2 regions of the Neobacillus sp. NPDC058068 genome follow, and region 1 is predicted to be linked to the other one. Evidence: riboswitches for the same ligand, from Rfam matches in the RefSeq annotation. Region 1 holds a riboswitch; the other holds the start of a gene.
The links. A riboswitch is a leader RNA that binds a small molecule or an ion and turns the genes downstream of it on or off. The one in region 1 is predicted to bind preQ1.
Positions count from the first base shown of each region.

Region 2: linked by a shared signal. The riboswitch ahead of ACFVSW_RS20895 (QueT transporter family protein) and the one ahead of queF (preQ(1) synthase) in region 1 are both predicted to bind preQ1.

Region 1 is NZ_JBHVSI010000009.1:23,675-33,258, forward strand. It holds gene ACFVSW_RS12000 (iron-sulfur cluster assembly accessory protein) at 1-136, shown strand, start outside; partial or broken gene ACFVSW_RS12005 (MIP/aquaporin family protein) at 289-968, shown strand; gene glpK (glycerol kinase GlpK) at 996-2,486, shown strand; PreQ1 riboswitch class I at 2,608-2,654, shown strand; gene queF (preQ(1) synthase) at 2,781-3,281, shown strand; gene ACFVSW_RS12020 (queuosine precursor transporter) at 3,298-3,924, shown strand; gene ACFVSW_RS12025 (FtsX-like permease family protein) at 4,603-6,549, opposite strand; gene ACFVSW_RS12030 (ABC transporter ATP-binding protein) at 6,539-7,300, opposite strand; gene ACFVSW_RS12035 (sensor histidine kinase) at 7,401-8,405, opposite strand; gene ACFVSW_RS12040 (response regulator transcription factor) at 8,398-9,093, opposite strand; gene ACFVSW_RS12045 (SDR family oxidoreductase) at 9,299-9,584, shown strand, end outside.
Region 2 is NZ_JBHVSI010000019.1:40,366-49,949, reverse strand. It holds gene ACFVSW_RS20935 (extracellular solute-binding protein) at 1-331, opposite strand, end outside; gene ACFVSW_RS20930 (glycoside hydrolase family 13 protein) at 606-2,366, shown strand; gene ACFVSW_RS20925 (glycoside hydrolase family 13 protein) at 2,419-4,092, opposite strand; gene ACFVSW_RS20920 (globin domain-containing protein) at 4,199-4,603, opposite strand; gene ACFVSW_RS20915 (DMT family transporter) at 4,837-5,184, shown strand; gene ACFVSW_RS20910 (DMT family transporter) at 5,186-5,500, shown strand; gene ACFVSW_RS20905 (VOC family protein) at 5,588-5,977, opposite strand; gene ACFVSW_RS20900 (VOC family protein) at 6,395-6,766, shown strand; PreQ1 riboswitch class I at 6,874-6,918, shown strand; gene ACFVSW_RS20895 (QueT transporter family protein) at 6,925-7,500, shown strand; gene ACFVSW_RS20890 (copper homeostasis protein CutC) at 7,557-8,249, opposite strand; gene ACFVSW_RS20885 (GNAT family N-acetyltransferase) at 8,253-9,023, opposite strand; gene ACFVSW_RS20880 (DinB family protein) at 9,200-9,584, shown strand, end outside.

The sequences.
Region 1 (9,584 bases):
TACGATTCAAACCATTAACGGAATTAAGGTAGCATTCGATTCGCAAATTACAGGAACTGATGAATTAACATTAGATAAAGAAGAAAATCAAGAGGGTGCAGGATTAGTTTTAATTGGTGCAAATAGCTGTTGTTAAGCCAGAAACTATCTATATACTATTCTTTAAAAGAACTAAGATAAACTTTTTTAATCAAAACACAGTTAGTAAAAGGCTTAATATACAAAACCGTTTAGTTAATAGCTAATCGGTTTTTTGTTGTAGAATCGGACGAAGAGAGAAGTTTTGACTGGGGGCTGGTAGTAGCAGTAGGTAAATTTAGCGGTGCCCATCTTAATCCGGCATTAACTGTTGCCTTGGCATTTATCGGGGATCTACCTTGGAAAGAAGTTCCAACCTATATCATCGGCCAAGTTTTAGGTGCTATGATAGGGGCAACCGTTGTTTATTTCCACTACCTGCCACATTGGAGAGCAACAGATGATCCAGGGGCAAAATTAGGAACATTTGCAACAGGTCCTGCGATTCCATACACAATGGCAAACTTAATTAGTGAAATGATTAGTACTTTTGTTCTTGTTTTAGGTATTCTAGCAATAGGTGCAAATAAATTTACAGATGGCTTAAATCCGCTGATGTTGGTTTTCTGATTGTTAGTATTGGGATGAGCTTAGGGGGAACAACAGGTTATGCGATCAATCCTGCACGTGACTTTGGTCCAAGATTAGCACATGCACTGCTTCCGATTACGGGAAAAGGAAGTTCTAACTGGGGATATGCCTGGATTCCGGTTGTAGGACCAATGCTTGGGGGAAGCCTTGGTGGCTTATTCTATAAGACAGTATTTTTAGGGAAGACAGATGTAAATCTTTGGTTTGTAATTGGAGCCATTGTGATCATTCTTACCGCAGCTTTCTTTATTGGAAAGAAACCTCAGGAAATGGCAGTTGTCAAAAAGATTAGTGCATAGTCTAAATTAAAGGGAGAGATTACTTTTATGGAAAAATATATCTTATCATTAGACCAAGGAACAACAAGCTCACGCGCAATTCTTTTTAATAAAAAGGGAGAAATTGTTCACGTCGCGCAGCAAGAGTTCAAACAATATTTTCCGAAGCCAGGCTGGGTGGAGCACAATGCCAATGAAATTTGGGGTTCAATCCTAGCTGTCATAGCTTCCTGTTTAGCTGAAGTTAATGTAAAACCAGAGCAAGTGGCGGGAATTGGGATTACCAACCAACGGGAAACAGCCGTTGTCTGGGATAAAGAATCAGGACAGCCGGTTTATCATGCGATTGTCTGGCAATCCCGCCAGACGGCCGAGATTTGTGAAGAATTAAAAGCACAAGGTCATGACCAATTATTTAGGGATAAAACAGGGCTGTTAATCGATGCTTATTTCTCCGGAACAAAAGTGAAATGGATTTTAGATAATGTAGAAGGTGCAAGAGAAAAGTCTGACCGTGGGGAATTGTTATTCGGAACGATTGATACATGGCTCATTTGGATGCTTTCAGGCGGAAGAGCCCATGTAACCGATTACTCGAACGCATCGAGAACATTGATGTACAATATCCATGACTTAAAATGGGATGAGGAATTATTAGAGATTCTAACTGTTCCTGCATCCATGCTTCCAGAAGTACGCCAATCATCCGAAGTTTACGCTGAAACGGTTGACTATCATTTCTTTGGCTGCAATGTCCCAATTGCAGGGGTAGCGGGTGACCAACAAGCAGCGTTATTTGGTCAAGCGTGCTATGAAAAAGGGATGGCGAAAAATACGTATGGAACTGGCTGCTTCATGTTGATGAATACCGGTGAAAAAGCAGTGAAATCCGAAAATGGCTTGTTAACAACGATTGCTTGGGGGATTGACGGAAAGGTAGAATACGCCTTAGAAGGAAGTATCTTTGTTGCCGGGTCTGCCATCCAATGGCTTCGTGACGGGCTTCGCATGTTTAATAACGCCGCAGAAAGTGAGAAATATGCAGCAAGTGTAGCATCAACAGAAGGTGTTTATGTCGTTCCTGCCTTTGTTGGTCTGGGAACACCATATTGGGATAGTGATGTCCGCGGTTCGGTCTTTGGCTTAACTCGCGGGACAACGAAAGAACATTTCGTACGCGCAACATTAGAATCGCTTGCCTACCAAACGAAAGATGTCTTGACTTCCATGGAAGCGGATTCAGGTATCTCGCTGAAAGCTCTCCGTGTGGATGGCGGCGCAGTTGCCAATAACTTCTTAATGCAATTCCAAAGCAATGTGTTAGATGTTCCTGTAGAACGTCCAGAAATTAAAGAAACAACCGCATTAGGAGCTGCATATTTAGCAGGATTAGCCGTAGGGTACTGGGAAAGCCAAGAAGAAATTGCCACACAATGGAATATGGACAAAGCATTTACACCAGACATGGCCGAAGAAGAAAGAGAAACACTCTACACAGGCTGGAAAAAAGCAGTGAATGCTGCTAGGGCATTTAAATAGGGTGTCAGGCACCATGTGAATTTTTCACATGGTGCCTGACACCTAATAAGTGTATTTTTTTTCCGTTGACGTTTTAAATGCTGTTCTTTATGATAGGAGAGAAGAGAATACCCGTACTTGAACGGGAGAGGTTCATAGCTGATACCCTCTATAAAAAACTATGGATACATGACTTGTTGCCATGTCCATATCGGACATGGCTTTTTTGTTTTTATCCCTAAAGTTTGCATAGAATGTACAGAAGATACTCTCTTGGTTAAGTGTGGGGACACATTTTACTAGGGGGTTTTTTTTATGTCTGGCCGCAGCCACGAAGAAGGATTAAAGGATTTAACACTATTAGGGAATCAAGGTACCACCTATTCATTTGAATATGCACCGGAGGTATTGGAGGCAGTCGATAATCTGCATCCAAATCGTGATTATTTTGTGAAATTCAACTGTCCGGAGTTTACAAGTCTTTGCCCGCTGACCCACCAGCCGGATTTTGCAACGATGTATATTTCGTATGTTCCAAATCAAAAAATTGTCGAGAGCAAGTCTTTGAAGCTATATCTTTTCAGCTTTCGGAATCATGGTGATTTTCATGAGGACTGTGTCAATATCATCATGAACGATTTAATTAATTTGCTTGATCCACGCTATATTGAGGTTTGGGGAAAATTCACCCCAAGAGGCGGCATTTCCATTGACCCATGGTGCAACTACGGGAAACCTGGCACTAAGTACGAGGAGATGGCCAATTTCCGTTTGATGAACCATGACCTCTATCCAGAAAAAGTCGATAATCGATAAGGGAAGGAATCAAGACATGATATTTTACTTGAATGGAATTTTTGTAGGACTGTTAATTTTGGCCAACATTGTTGCTGTTAAGCTTTTTAGCATTGGAAATTTTGCCATATTGCCAGCCGCTGTCATTATTTATATTTTTACGTATCCAATTATTGATGTAATCGTTGAGGTTTATGGAAAAAAGGAAGCGCGGAGAACGGTTCAGGCCGGGCTGATTATGCAAATCCTTGCGCTTATCTTTATTACGATAGCGATTCATCTGCCAGCTGCACCTGTATTTAAAGAACAATCGTCATTCGAAACGATTTTAAATGGCAGTTTTCGTGTGATAATTGCTAGTTTAATTTCCTATGCAGTGAGTCAAAACCTGGATGTGTTTGTGTTCAATAAATTAAAAAGCGCCCATGGACAAAAAAAGCTTTGGTTACGCAATAACGCGTCGACGATGCTAAGCCAATTGATTGATACTACCATTTTTATAACCATTGCCTTCTATGGAACAATGCCAATAGCTGTCCTAGGAAGCCTAATCTTGACTCAATACATTTTTAAATTCTTTGCAGCGATCCTAACCACACCGCTAGTTTACTTGCTCGTCCATTTCATACGTAGAAAGGAATCACAGGAGGTTAGTCCTTCATAGCCTTGATGAAGGACAAATCGAGGTCTTCCTAGTAAGGAAAAGTCCTTCATAGCCTTGATGAAGGACAAATCGAGGTCTTCCTAGTAAGGAAAAGTCCTTCATAGCCTTGATGAAGGACAAATCGAGATATTTCTAGTAAGGAAAAGTCCTTCATAGCCGTGATGAAGGACAAATCGAGGTCTTTCTAGTAAGGAAAAGTCCTTCATAGCCTTGATGAAGGACAAATCGAGGTATTTCTAGTAAGGAAAAGTCCTTCATAGCCTTGATGAAGGACAAATCGAGGTATTTCTAGTAAAGATTAGTCCTTCATAGTCATTGATGAAGGACTTCCTGAGCATTTACCTCTATTTTACGCCATAATTTCGGTAACTTATTACATATTTCTGGCCACTTACTAAATCTTTTCCGCCTTTTACTACCTATTTTCCAAAATTTACGACATTACCTGGATATTTACTTGAAATTCGCTCGAACTCAAGTAACTGCCTAAATAGTTTCCTTCAATTCCGCCATATTTTCGGCCACTTACTACACATATTCTAGAATTCACAACATTTCATGGATTACCCCATAGGGAGTGGTAATCCATACTATTTTGATAAATAAAAGAAGCTCCAGTGCCTATTTAGCGCCTGGAGCATTAATTCTAAAAAAATATCAGTTAGTGATTACCTCAATCTAAAGTGCTTCATTAATGACCTTTTTGTAATAGAGGACGGATAGTAATCCGAAGATCGAATACAATCCAGTATAGATGACCATGACGATAATCATTGGTGTCCACACCTCGGTACCGAATAAAAACCAGCCTGATTGAACGGCGAAATAGCTATGCAAGAGACCGACAACTAAAGGTATGCCGAAATTAAAGATTTGTTTGGCATGAATCCCTTTTAGTAGATCGCCTTGAGTAAAACCTAGTTTTCTCAGGATTGTATAATTCGGTTTTTCCTCTTCGCCTTCACCCATTTGTTTAAAATAAAGAATACATCCGGATGTGATCAGAAAGGTTAATCCTAAAAAGCCAACGATAAACATGATAAGACCCATCATATTTTTCTGCGAATTGCTGATGTCCAGGCGAGACGAACCTAAACTGTCGTTGCTGCCATTCAGGTCTTTAAAAAGATCATTTGCCTTTTCGAGATTGGCTTCATCTTTTAACGTAATCCCGATAAACAGCGACGATTCTTTTTGAATATTAGGATTTACATCTTTCTTTAAGCGCTCGAATACCGTTTCATCGACAATGGCGATTGGCTGCCCGCCGTTTGTAAAGTAACTTGAAATGACGAAATCCTTTTTTAAACCTAAGTATTTGAGGGGAATTGCTTCGTTTTGCCCCTTCATTTCGATGTTACCTGAATCCTTTAGACTCATAAATTTCTGCAGTAAATCATTATAGCCGGTAAAAATAGTATCCCCCTCAGACACATCGATATTTTTTACAGCCTTATCACTTATAACAGGTATAGTCATAGCTTTCGGATCAAACATTATTTCTTCCAGATTGATATCCAAAATTCCCTTAAGGTTCGCATTCACCTGAATAACATCAATTTTCTTTTCATTGAACGGAATGTCATTCGCAGCTAATTCCTTTTTGAATTGAGTAGCATTTTCCGTTTTTATGAATGAAAAATCGCCTGCGACATTTTTTTCAGCCATTTTTTCTGCTGAATAGTAGGAGATATAACTCAAGGATAATAAACCAATGGCTAGGGCCGATAAGGTCGTAATTATCGTTAATAATAAGGCATTCGATTTCATCCGAAACATAATCGAGGATAGTGATAATACCTGATTAATATTTAAATAACCATCCTTCTTTTTCCTAATGAGGTTAAAGATAAAACTGACTGACCCTTTATAAAAAAGATAAGTTCCAATAATGACAGACCCCAGAATAAAAATCATCGCCCCAAAAAGTCCGGTCACCGTTGTAAAATCGCCGCTAAACAGTTTCGATGAAATATAGTAGCCTGAAATGATCAAAACCACACCAATAATCCCGATGATGACTTCGAAAATGGACATCTTTTTTACTTTTCCTTCGGTCGATGAAACCACTCTAAATAAAGAGAGAATACTTTGTCTTTTAATAAATACATAGTTCATCAGCATGATAAACAGGTAGATAACACAAAACACCACAACAGTTTGAATGAGCGCTTGTGAAGAAAAATGCAGGGAAGCAATCGCATCCACACCAGTGATTTTAAACAAAATCATCAAAATTAATCGCGAAACGGAAAAGCCGATAAAGGTTCCTATGACTAACGAACCAAAATATAGGATAAAATTTTCAGCAGTCAGGATGCTGAAGATCCTGCTTTTGGTCATCCCGATTAATTGAAATAGCCCAATTTCCTTGCTGCGGCGTTTAATAAAGATGTTATTGGCATATAACAGAAAGATCGAAACAATCGCGACAAGTAAAACGGAAGCTGCTTTTATCGCAGCGGCGCCCTTCATGGTGTCTTTTGTATCATTCATCGCCGGGTCATATTGCAGGGTGACAAAGGCGAAATAAAGGGCCACACTAAAAATCAGCGCAAACACATAGAGATAATAATTTTTTAAATTCTTTTTCAAATTACGAAAAATGAGTTGATTAACGCTCATTTGGTACACCGCCTAATACACCTTGCGTTTTCATGATGTCTTTAAAGAACGTCTGTCTGGATTGTTCGCCTTTATTTAATTGCGTGTAAATCTGACCATCTTTGATGAAAATGACTCTGCTGCTGAAGCTTGCCGCCGTAGTGTCATGGGTCACCATGACAATCGTTGCTTTACGGTTCTGATTCATTTCGCTTAATTTGTTTAGCAAATCGGAGGCGGATTTTGAATCAAGGGCACCGGTTGGCTCGTCAGCGAAGATAATGCTTGGTTCATGAATAAACGCCCTTGCAGCAGAAGTACGCTGTTTTTGACCGCCGGAAATTTCATTCGGATATTTATCCTTGATGTCTAAAATACCTAGTTCCGCTGCCACCACATGAAACATTTCATTCGCTGCTCTTTTTGAAATTTTCGAAATCGATAACGGCAAGAGGATATTTTCTTTGACTGTTAAGGTATCGAGTAAGTTATAATCTTGAAAAATAAACCCTAAATGATGCTTGCGGAATTCAGCGAGCTGACGCTCCTTCATCGCAGTCATTTCTTTTCCTTCGATGTTAATCGTGCCGCCGCTCACTTTATCAATGGAGGAAAGTACGTTAAGCAGCGTGGTCTTTCCGGATCCTGAGGCACCCATGATGCTCACGAATTCTCCTTTTTCAACGTTAATATCAATCCCCTTTAATACTTCTTGCTTATTAAATTTATTGCCATAGCTTTTATGAATTTTATTGGCTTCTAATATCTTCATACCAACACGCTCCCTTAATTCGATATCTTTATTATAAATAGCCCGATGAATTCAATCCTTCGATTGAGCGAACAAATCAGAAAAGCATGTGACATTGTTGTCACATGCCTGCAATATCGACGAATTCATTACGTTTTGGAAAGGTTAACGTAAAAGTGGTTCCTTCTTCAAGTTTTGAGTAGACATCTATATGGATTAATAGCGGCTTGGTGATTCGTTTCGTTAAATACAACCCCATCCCTGTTGCAGCATTATCGTGATGAGACGTTGTCGAGGTAAAGCCCTTCTCAAAGATACGCGGCAAGTCCTTTGGATCGATACCGCGGCCACAATCGCTTACTTCAAGGACTGTACGACCATCGTGTTGATAGCTTTTAATGATGATATCTGATGATTCACTGTATTTCACTGCATTTGTCAGCAGCTGCCTGATGATAAAGGCAAGCCACTTGGCATCAGAAAGCACGGTTGCTGCCTCTAATTCAACCTCAAAGCCAATCCCTTTTTGCATACACCACGATTGTAATGTTTTAATCTCTTTAAAAAGGAGCGCCTTTAAATCGGTTTCTTCTATGTATAAATCATTTTCCATAAAAGGGATGCGTCTTTGATGAAGCTGTTGGTCAAGCAGCAGGTGAATTCTTAACCATTCATGTGTTAATTGGGCGCGCATCCGTTCATCGTCTAAGCGGTCAATCATTAAATGCAACGCTGTCAATGGTGTCTTGACTTCATGAATCCAGGCTAAGAGGTCATCCTTCTCCTGTTCAAGCATCAGCAGATTTTCGGAAGCCTCTTTTTTAAGCAGCTCGGTTTGGTTGATAATGCGTTGTTCAATTATTTTTTCAAACGGGCTTTCAGGCGCCGCTATAGTGGTTAAATCAAGATTGTTCTCCCATTGCGCTATACTTTTGTAGAATTTTGTTTCCTTATGATAGCGGAAAAACAAAAAGATACAAAAAACAAGCGTTGAAAGGAAGACAATGTAGAAGAATGGCATCAAGGGAAGCGCCGTATCTAGGTAAGCTATAAAAAGAATAAGTGCCTGAATAACTAAAAATAGAAAAATCCAACTGCGCTTTTCGACTAAATATTGCTTAATCATAGCCATTTGCCTCTTCTATTGCAATGTAACCCTGTCCAACCTTTGTTTCAATGAAACGGCCTAAACCAAGTTCGTCCAATCTTTTTCGCAGCCGATTGACATTGACCGTTAAGGTATTATCACTAACAAAGCGCTCATCATCCCACAGGCTTTTAATTAAGTCTTCGCGGCTGACAATCTTATTTTTTTGCTCAATGAGCTTCTTTAAGATAAATGTTTCATTTTTTGTAAGTTCAACTGTTCCAGCAGCATGACTGACAGTATTTTTTTCATAATCTACTGTTGCTCCGCACCATGTTTTAAGGGTGATTTGCTCGGTATTGTAATTATAAACACGGCGGAGAGTCGCTTGTATTTTCGCAATCAGCACATCAAAATGAAACGGCTTTTGAATAAAGTCGTCCGCACCAAGCTGCATCGACATCACCATGTCTGTCGGATGGTCACGTGAGGATAGAAAGAGAATCGGAATGTTCGAATGGGAGCGGATCATCCGGCACCAATGAAAGCCATCAAATTTCGGCAATTGAATATCAATGATCACTAAATCCGGCTTAATCGCCGTAAATTCCTCCATAACCTTGTTAAAATCAGTAATCCCATACACATCATAAGACCAGCCGATTAACCGATCCTTTATTTCATTAAATAATGTTACATCATCTTCAATCAACAACAGTTTAAACAAGGGAATCACCACACTTTTTTGCTTCATTATAAATAATTGTATAATATATCCTGTTTCTGTGCTAGAGAGGTGGTCATTGTAAAAAAATGTGTCGTACTAAATTAAACAATAAATAAAAAAATGTTGTCATTATTTATCAATTCCACATATAATAAAATGAATGAACGGTTCATTCTATAAAATGTGAAAAGGGGAGCTTTAAACCATGAAAAAAATGATGACAGCCTCTAAGTGGGATTTAAGTGGAAAATATGTGATTATCACAGGTGCAACCAGCGGGATAGGGCTTGCTGCCGTAAAGGAAATTGCAGCTCGCAGGGCAAACATTGGAATTGTCGCTCGTAATGAAGCAAAAGCAAATGAGATAGCAAAACAGATTAAAGAATCATCGGGGGGGAGCCGAAAAGTAGATGTATTTTTGGCAGACATGGGTTCACAGCAATCGATCCGCCGGGTGGCTGCCGAAATATTAGAAAGGTGCTCTAGAATTG
Region 2 (9,584 bases), on a different contig from region 1:
CTTGCCCTACTTGGTCATGCGGTAAGGTTACAACATCTGGGCCTGTCCCTGCAGGACCGTCAAGGCGTAATTGATCACGCATTTTTGTAGCCATTTCTACTTCTTTGAATTCAATTTTTATGCCATTTTCTTTTTCAAAATCAGCCGCTACTTTTTTAAGCCAGCCAGATTTGTCTTTATCTTCCCATACAACAAGTTTATCCGGTTTTGCTACTGTTTCTTCCTTTTTGCCAGTGTCTTTCTTGTCTGTAGTATCACGCTTTGGACCACATGCAGACAGAACACCAAGCATCAAGACAGCCATCATAAAGATTGCTAGTGCTTTTTTCATTTTTTCCCCTCCTGTTAAATGTAGGAATGATTTGTAGTTCTGCCCGCACCGCAAAACCTATCTTTTAGAATAGCGCTTACATTTGCGAAATCGGTTGCACAACTTACTTTCATTATAATACCTAAATTTAATTTTACAACTAGTTTTTGTAAAAAGTTTTTTATTATCCAGATGAAATGGAAAGGCTAGCATGGATATAAATTTATATCATTTCTATTTGTTTTTTAGTAAAATAGCCTTAAAATAACGTTTCAAGAAAGAGAGTTGAACTAGCTTGTTTAAAGAAGCCATCTATCATCGACCAAAGGACAATTACGCATACGTTTGCGCAAACGATGAATTACATATTCAAATTCGCACTAAAAAAATGGATATTAAAAAGGTAACTCTTATCCATGGTGACCCCTATAATTGGGAAGGGAAACAATGGAAAACTGACGCCCTACCGATGAAAAAAAGCGGTTCTGATCAGTATTTTGACTATTGGTTTGCTTCAGTAATCCCCCCTTTTAAAAGATTACGGTATGGTTTTCTCTTAAATGATGGAACGGAAACCGCCTGTTTTACAGAAAAGGGCTTTTACGCTGAGCCTCCAGTTGACGATACCGCTTATTATTTCTGTTTTCCATTTATGAACAAGGCAGATATTTTCCAGGCTCCCGAGTGGGTAAAAAATACAGTATGGTACCAAATCTTCCCTGAGCGCTTTGCAAACGGAAATAAAGACATTGATCCTGATGGGGTCCTTCCTTGGGGGAGCGATGAACCGACTCCAACAAATTTTTTCGGTGGTGATATCGAGGGAATCCAGCAAAAGATACCTTACTTGAAGGATTTAGGAATTAGCGGCATTTACTTTACTCCAATCTTTAAAGCCTATTCCAACCATAAATACGATACGATTGATTATCTAGAGCTGGACCCGCAATTTGGAACAAAGGAAGCTCTTAAAGAATTTATCGATGCCTGTCATAAAAATGACATAAAAGTAATGCTTGATGCAGTGTTTAACCATAGCGGCTTTTATTTCCCTCAGTTTCAGGATGTGCTGAAAAACGGGGAAAATTCCGCTTTTAAAAATTGGTTCCATATTCATGAATTTCCATTAGTTACCGAGCCGCGTCCTAATTATGATACCTTTGCCTTTACACCGTTTATGCCAAAATTAAATACGGAGAATCCAGAAGTAAAGGAATATTTGCTGGAGGTCGGCCGCTACTGGGTTAGGGAGTTTGACATTGACGGCTGGCGTCTCGACGTGGCTAATGAAGTCGATCATGCATTTTGGCGTGAATTTCGCCGTGAAGTAAAGGCAATTAAACCTGAACTGTATATCCTCGGAGAAATTTGGCACGATTCAATGCCTTGGCTGCGTGGTGACCAATTTGATGCTGTCATGAATTATCCGTTTACCTCGAATATCCTGAACCTATTTGCTAAGCAATCGATTACGGTGAAGGAATTCGTTGAAAATATGACAAGTGTGATTCATATGTATCCGAAAAATATTAATGAGGTTGCCTTCAACCTTGTTGACAGCCATGATACTCCAAGAATTTTGACAGAGTGCGGCGAGGATTTGGATCGGGTAAAGCAAGTTTTCACTTTGCTGCTGACCTTTATTGGAACACCATGTATTTATTACGGTGATGAAATCGGGATGACCGGCGGACAAGATCCAGGGTGTCGCGGGTGTATGGAATGGGACCCTGACAAGCAAAGTCAGGAGTTATTTACCCATATCCAAAAATTAATTCAGTTACGCTTTGAAAATCCATTGCTTGCCAATGAGGGAGAACTTAGCTTCATTACACCCGGGGAGCATGATCCATGTCTCGCCTATTCGAAGTCCAATGGGGAGCAGACATTCTGCATTATTTTGAATACAAGCAGTGAGGCAGCTGCCTATTCGCTTCCATTTGATTTAAGCAATAAATCGGTTAAAAACCTGTGGGAGAATAGGGATATCGCAATTTCTGGCGCTGAGTTGACGATTCAGTTACAAGGAAATGGCATTACTATATTGGAATTTTAACAAAAAGGACAGGGAGCTCATCTTGAGCATCCTTGTCCTTTTTGCCTAGTTTTTAGTTATTTTTTAATACAATAGACTCGTATGGACGGAGATTGTTTTGGCTGCCTGCTTCATAGTTAGCAAGGACAACGTTATATTCAGCTAGCTTTGTTCTAAGCTCAGCATCCTCAATGATTACTTCATCTCCACTAAAATTACACAGGACAAGGAGGGCTTCATCGTTCCACTTTCGTTCGTAGGCAAACAATTTAGGATGATCCTTTAGCAGCAATTGAAATTCACCTACCACAACAATATCCATTTCCTTTCTTAGAGCAATCAATTTTTGATAAAAATAAAAGATAGATTCCGAATCCTCCAAGACATTTTTCACATTAATATCTTTGTATCTAGGGTTGACCTTGATCCACGGGGTTCCAGTCGTGAAGCCGCCATGTTCGGAATCATCCCATTGCATCGGCGTTCTGGCATTGTCTCTGCCTTTTACATAAATCGAAGTCATAATTTCCTCATCCGTATAGCCTAACGCTTTTCTTTCGTTATACATATTAATGGTTTCGATATCGCGATAATCTTCAAGGGATTCAAACTTAACATTGGTCATGCCGATTTCTTCCCCTTGATATATATAAGGTGTCCCCTGCATAAAATGCAGGCAGGTTGCTAACATTTTCGCAGATTCCACGCGGTACTTACCTTCATCACCAAAACGAGAAACAATCCGCGGCTGGTCATGATTATTCCAATACAGGCTATTCCAGCCTTTGTTATGTAACGCCATCTGCCACTTCGTAAGATTTTCCTTCAAATCGACTAAATTCAACGGTTTTAAATTCCACTTTCCACCCTGAGCACTGTCTAAGTCCATATGCTCAAACGTGAAAATCATGTTGACTTCTTTCCGATCAGGGTCCGTGTATTTTATAGCATCCTCTGGGTTCGCACCCGGCATTTCGCCAACGGTCATGATTGGGTAGTTAGACAAAACCTCATGGTTCATTTCTTGTAAAAATTCATGGATTCTCGGTCCATTCATATAGTATTGACCGCCATCTCCATATAATTGACCTTCGCTCTGCTCGCCGTCTGGCAGGTCCGGCTGCTTCGATATCATATTAATGACATCCATCCGGAAGCCATCGATGCCTTTATCGAGCCAGAACTTCAACATCTGGTACACTTCTTCCCGGAGCTTCGGGTTTTCCCAGTTGAGGTCAGGCTGTTTTTTTGAAAATAAATGTAAAAAGTATTCATTGGTTGTTTCGTCATATTGCCACGCCGAGCCGCTGAACACGGAACCCCAGTTATTCGGTTCTTTTCCGTCTTTACCTTTACGCCAAAAATAATAGTCGCGATATGGATTGTCTTTTGATTTTTTCGACTGAACAAACCAATCATGTTCATCAGAAGTGTGGTTCACTACTAAATCCATGACGAGTTTCATTTCGCGTTTATGCAATTCCGCTAACATCCGGTCAAAATCAGCCATTGTCCCAAATTCGTTCATAATAGCTTGGTAGTTACGGATATCATAGCCATTATCATCATTCGGCGAATCGTAAATCGGACTGAGCCATATCACATCGACTCCTAATAATTTCAAATAATCCAGTTTCTCGATAATGCCTTGGATATCACCGATTCCATCGCCGTTCGAATCATTAAAGCTTCGGGGATAAATCTGATATACGACACTCTTTTTCCACCATTGGTCATTGGTTTTCAATATACTTTCCTCCTCAATGCAAACAAACACACTATATCACAAAGATGCAGCAAAAACTGAAAAAATCCTCGTCCAATTAAAGATGGATGAGGATTTTTTTATTATCTTATTCATGATCCGGTGTATTCACCATGATTCCAGCTACTTGGGTTAAACGGTCATAAAAGGCCAATCCTGCCGGGTTTTGGTCGAGGCCAATTTCCTCAAATGCCTCTCTCATGCAACGAAGCCAGCACTGGGCTCTTCTCGGAGTCACTTCGAACGGCAGATGACGCTCTCTCATAGCCGGCGGCCCGAATTCTTGGCTGTAAAGGGCCGGACCTCCTAAAAATTGCGGCAGGAACATCCGCTGCTTCCGCTTTATCTCGTTCATATCCCCTTCAAATAATGGGGCTAGTTCAGGATCATCATATACACGCGGATAAAAGGCATTGACTAATTTATCAATCGTTTCTTGTCCGCCTATTTCGCTATAAAGTGATTTAAAATTATATTCCAATTCCTCCACCATCCACTATTATTTTCCCCCTGTTACTGATAATTATAATGATAAACCGGATGGATTTTCGTGATTTATATCACACTAAGGTAGAGTTTACATAAGTTTCCTTCTGGTTGCACTCAATTTATGTCGCCATTTGAGTGATTATGGTATTCTAAAATAATATGAAAGACACTTAACGGGGATTGCATTTTATAATGGTCTTTGTACGAAAAATAGGTCGTCTTCAAGAGGTGTGATGAATGAATAAAGCCTGGATTTATGTTGCTTTAACTTGTTTGTTGGAATTAATTTGGGTGTACGGCTTTAATACAGCTGCTACATGGTGGGAGTGGGCGATTGTTTTGGGGATTATTTTTATCGACTTTCACTTTCTTCCCAAAGCATGTAAAAGCCTCCCGACTGGCACAGTTTATGCGGTTTTTGCAGGAGTAGGAACAATTGGAACAGTGTTGATGGATGTTTTTCTTTTTGGCGGGAGCTTCAATGCTGGAAAATTTCTCTTTATTGCAATAATAGTTTTCGGCGTAATTGGCTTAAATCTCGCAGATAACAGTGAAAAAAAACAAACTGTAAAGGAGGCCGCCTAATATGGGCTGGCTATTTGTCTTTTTGGCTGCAGCAAGCGAGATCACTGGTGCTGCCGGACTTAAATTATATAGTCAGCGGAAAACCATTCGTAATGGGATTCTTTATATTGGCGGGTTTGGTCTGTCTTTTGCTTTTTTATATACTTCCTTTCACTATTTGCAAGTAAGTATTGCCTATGCGGTTTGGGTTGGGATCGGAACTGCCGGTGCGGTGTTAATTAACATGTTCCTGTTTGGGGAGTCAAAAAATATAGGGCGCGTTATTAGTGTTAGTTTGATTATTATTGGGGTAATGGGGTTAAAGGCTCTTTCCTAAAAAAAGAGCCGACCCGAACGAGCAGCCTTTTGCCATTTCCGGTCCATGAAACTGCCTCTCACGGACATTCTTTTCTAGCCCTGTTCGTTACCTAATCGGTGCAACGAGTTCCACTTTAATCCGATCCGGGTCTTCGAAATAAACAGCGTAATGAGAATCGCCTCCAGCGTAAGGATGCTTATCTTGATAAAGGATTCCTACTCCTTTCACCTTTAACTTTTCGGTGATTTCATCAACCTGTTCTTTCGATTTTGCATGAAATGCCAGATGGTTTAGACCTACTCTGCAGCGATGGTAAGGGACATCCATAAACCGATCCTCTGCTTGAACAAAAACGAGATAAGTATCACGATACTTCCAACTAATACCCGAGTCCCATTTCTGATATCGTTCATATCCTAATTCCGTTAAAAACCACTCCCAGAACTCAATAGTTTTAGTAAGTTTGGAAACATAAATTTCAAGATGGTGGAGCATGTTTTGTTCCTCCATTTCTTTAGTGTTCAAGATGAACATAATATTTATTGCAAAAAAGGACTGAACACATTATTCAGCCTTCTCTCCCAATCTCTATTTTTACATATTTGCAGCAATAATAAAGTATCAAGATCAGGCAGACCATGAAAAACGTTCAACACTAAATTCCAATGTATTCAGCTATTTTGAAGCGGAATACATGTCTCATATTTTATAAAATTTCGTAATTTATTGTAATCCAATTTTACCACGATATGACATTAATTGAACATTACCGGCAAAATTTTCGCAAATGTTCACTGAAAATAGTATCCTAGCTTCAAAATAATGGGGCAATGCAAATCATTGTTTTGAAAAGTAAGAGTATTTAAATTATAATTCAATAGAATAGATTTGTTTGGGATGGGAGAGAGTTTGATGGCTAAAATTCAAAATGTTGGACAAATTGGAGTACCCGTGAAGGATATTGATAGAGCGGTTGCCTTTTATAAGGATATACTAGCGCTGCCATTACTATTTAGTATGGAGACAATGGCTTTTTTCGAGTGTAATGGTCTCCGCCTTCTGCTAAGCCTTCCTGAGCAGGAGCAATTTGCTCACCCAAGTTCGGTTATCTATTTTCAAGTAGCAGATATTAAGGAAAGCTATCAAGGATTAGTTGAAAAAGGGGTCAACTTTATCGACGAACCGCACATAGTCGCCAAAATGGGGCATACAGAAACATGGATGACGTTCTTCAAAGATACAGAAGACAACACCCATGCACTAATGAGCGAAGTACAAAGTTAATGGTGCAAAGGAAGCCGTTTTGGATGGCTTCCTTTATTTTTTTAGAATAAAATGTCATTGACTCGTGCTTTTATTTGTATTAATATATTTGTTTGCAAGCATCATACATTAGCGTGGTTCGAGATCCTCCCACGAAAAAAAACTAAGGAGAAATGAATATGGAGAAAACAACTAACACAGTAGCACAACCAATTGGTGCCAAACCAGGTATTGGTTCTGTTGAAACTGCTGCAGCCGGCAAGGCGCACAACAAAGTGCACGGAGTTGTTGTGGGCGGGATTGTCGCCGCATTATACATTGCTGTTTCAGCCTTAATTCAGCCGTTTGGCTTTACCCAAGTCCAGTTCCGTGTCTCGGAAATGTTTAATCATCTAATCGTTTTTAACAAAAAGTACATTTATGGAATCGTTCTTGGTGTATTTTTGACGAATTTATTCTTTTCACCAATGAAAGCCTATGACCTGATTTTCGGTGTCGGCCAGTCGGTGATTGCCTTATTGATTGCGATTGGATGCGCCCGCTTTATCAAAGGCATCTGGGCACGAATGATCGTCAATACACTTGTCTTCACGTTTACAATGTTCATGATTGCCCTTGAACTTCACCTGGCGTTTGGTTTGCCCTTCATGTTTACATGGCTGACAACAGCCGTTGGTGAATTGGTCGTGATGGCCGTCGGCATGCCGATAATTTATGCTATTAACAAACGCGTCCATTTTGAAAAAATGGTTTAATCATAATAAGAGTTGCTGCTAAAAGTGATAAAGCAGCAGCTCTTTTTTGTTGTGATTTAGTTAACCATTCTTTTTATCTTTTGAATTTCTTCCCCATTAATTTGATTGCGAAAATCCCCATTTATTCTTACGGCTGAGCCAAAATGGTATTCCGAGGCTTGGAGCTGTTTATGTATATACTCAATATTACTGGAAGAGAGACCTGATCCCGGCATGATGATTGGCTGGTCAGGAGTTTTCTTCGACGCCGTTAACATCTTATTTAATGGGTCAAGTCCTTCGAGGACCGTTGGTTTTCCTCCAGAAGTGAGAATACGGTCTATATGATAGGGCGAGTCGCAAAGATCCTTATACGCCTCTAAAGTATCAGTCTGATCAATGGCGCGATGAAAGGTTACGGATAGGCCTTGCGCTTCTTCTAAAACCATGGGAAGAATGTCAAAATCTACTGTATGCTTTTCGGTTAGCCCTCCAAAAACAATCCCGGCGGCACCTAACTCTTGAATTATTTTAATATCTTCTTTAATGGCATCCCATTCATTCTTACGGTATTCAAATGAATAGCTATGAGGCCGAACCATAACCATTACAGGAATTTCTACGCTCTTTACAACCGTTTTAATCGTTCCGTAACTTGGCGTCAGGCCGCCTTCGGCAATTGCGGAAACCAACTCAAGACGGTCCGCCCCATTGGCTTCAGCTGTTTTTGCATCTTCTTGATTTAAGACAATAATTTCTACTTTGCTCATTTTTCAATCCTCCTTAATCGGAAAATATTTGTAATAGGTTTCTGTTTGTGTCCGCGTAATGCAGCCGTTTTTTTCAAAAACTCTTTGCATTTTCTTATTTGCGATATGGGTGCTCCCAATGTAGTGGGTTGCTCCCATTTTCTTTAGTGCCCATAACGATTGAAGATGCAGATCAGTACTTAAACCTTTCCCTCTCGCTTCAGGTAATAGTCCAAAATAAAACAATCGCCCCTCCACTATTGTACCGGGCTCAATGTGGGGGATGGAAATTCCAATCGGGTTATCTTGTAAATAATATACGTGGCATGATTTTCCCCAGTCTGCCCCTAATTCGCTTTTAACAGACAATAGATGCTGGTCCATTGTTAAGGTTGATGGTTTATTATCTGAACCTGACATACACCTTTCCCAGAAGTGTTTAAATTCTGATTCTGAAAACCTTTGGTCTGCTATGGCAGCATAGGTAAACAGTGTTTCCCCTTTATCAAGGTTCGATAAATCCTTGTAAACTTCAACTCTTGAGGAAAAATGTTCAAACCCGTTTCTCAGGAATATTCCCGATAAGTAGTCGAAGTCTTCTGACGTCCTATCCAACGAAACACCTATACGCTCGAGTCCCCACTGGGAGCACAGATTAATTAACAAGGAGAGCTCTTGCTCAGAAATCAGGTCTGTCGGTTTTTCTTTTTGTTCAATTGTAATGTAGGCAGGAAAGCCATTTAATAATTTAAAGGTTTTACCCACTAAACTCTCTATTAATAATATTTTGGGCATAACACTCGACCTTTCCCCATTTTAATCGCTATCAAGAATAATTTTAATAAATATTGAGACTGGAAAACAAATTCAAAGTTTGAATATTACTAAATTAAATTTTTCGATTATTAAGTTTATTGTGGTAGGATAAATTTGTTATAGTTATATTGAGAAATTAGAAGGGAGAGAACCGAATGTTAAAACGTCCATTAGAAAATGAATACCCTAATTATTATGTACCGTATGTGAAGCTAGTTCCTGAAGGTGACCTGTTATCGATTCTGAAAGAGAATCTGGTTGACACGGCAGCCCTTTTGGAGAGTTTATCTGAGGAAGACAGTCATTTCCGTTACGCCTCTGGTAAATGGAGTATCAAAGAGGTGCTTGGTCATATGGCAGACACTGAAAGAATCATGAGTTACCGCCTGTTGCGAATTGGACGCGGTGACCAGACACCCTTAGCAGGATTTAACGAGAACGATTATATTGATGGTTCTCAATTCGACCAACTTCCGATAAAAAACATCCTTGAAGACTTTGCAGCAACACGAAATGCCACCATCACGTTAATTCAGAATA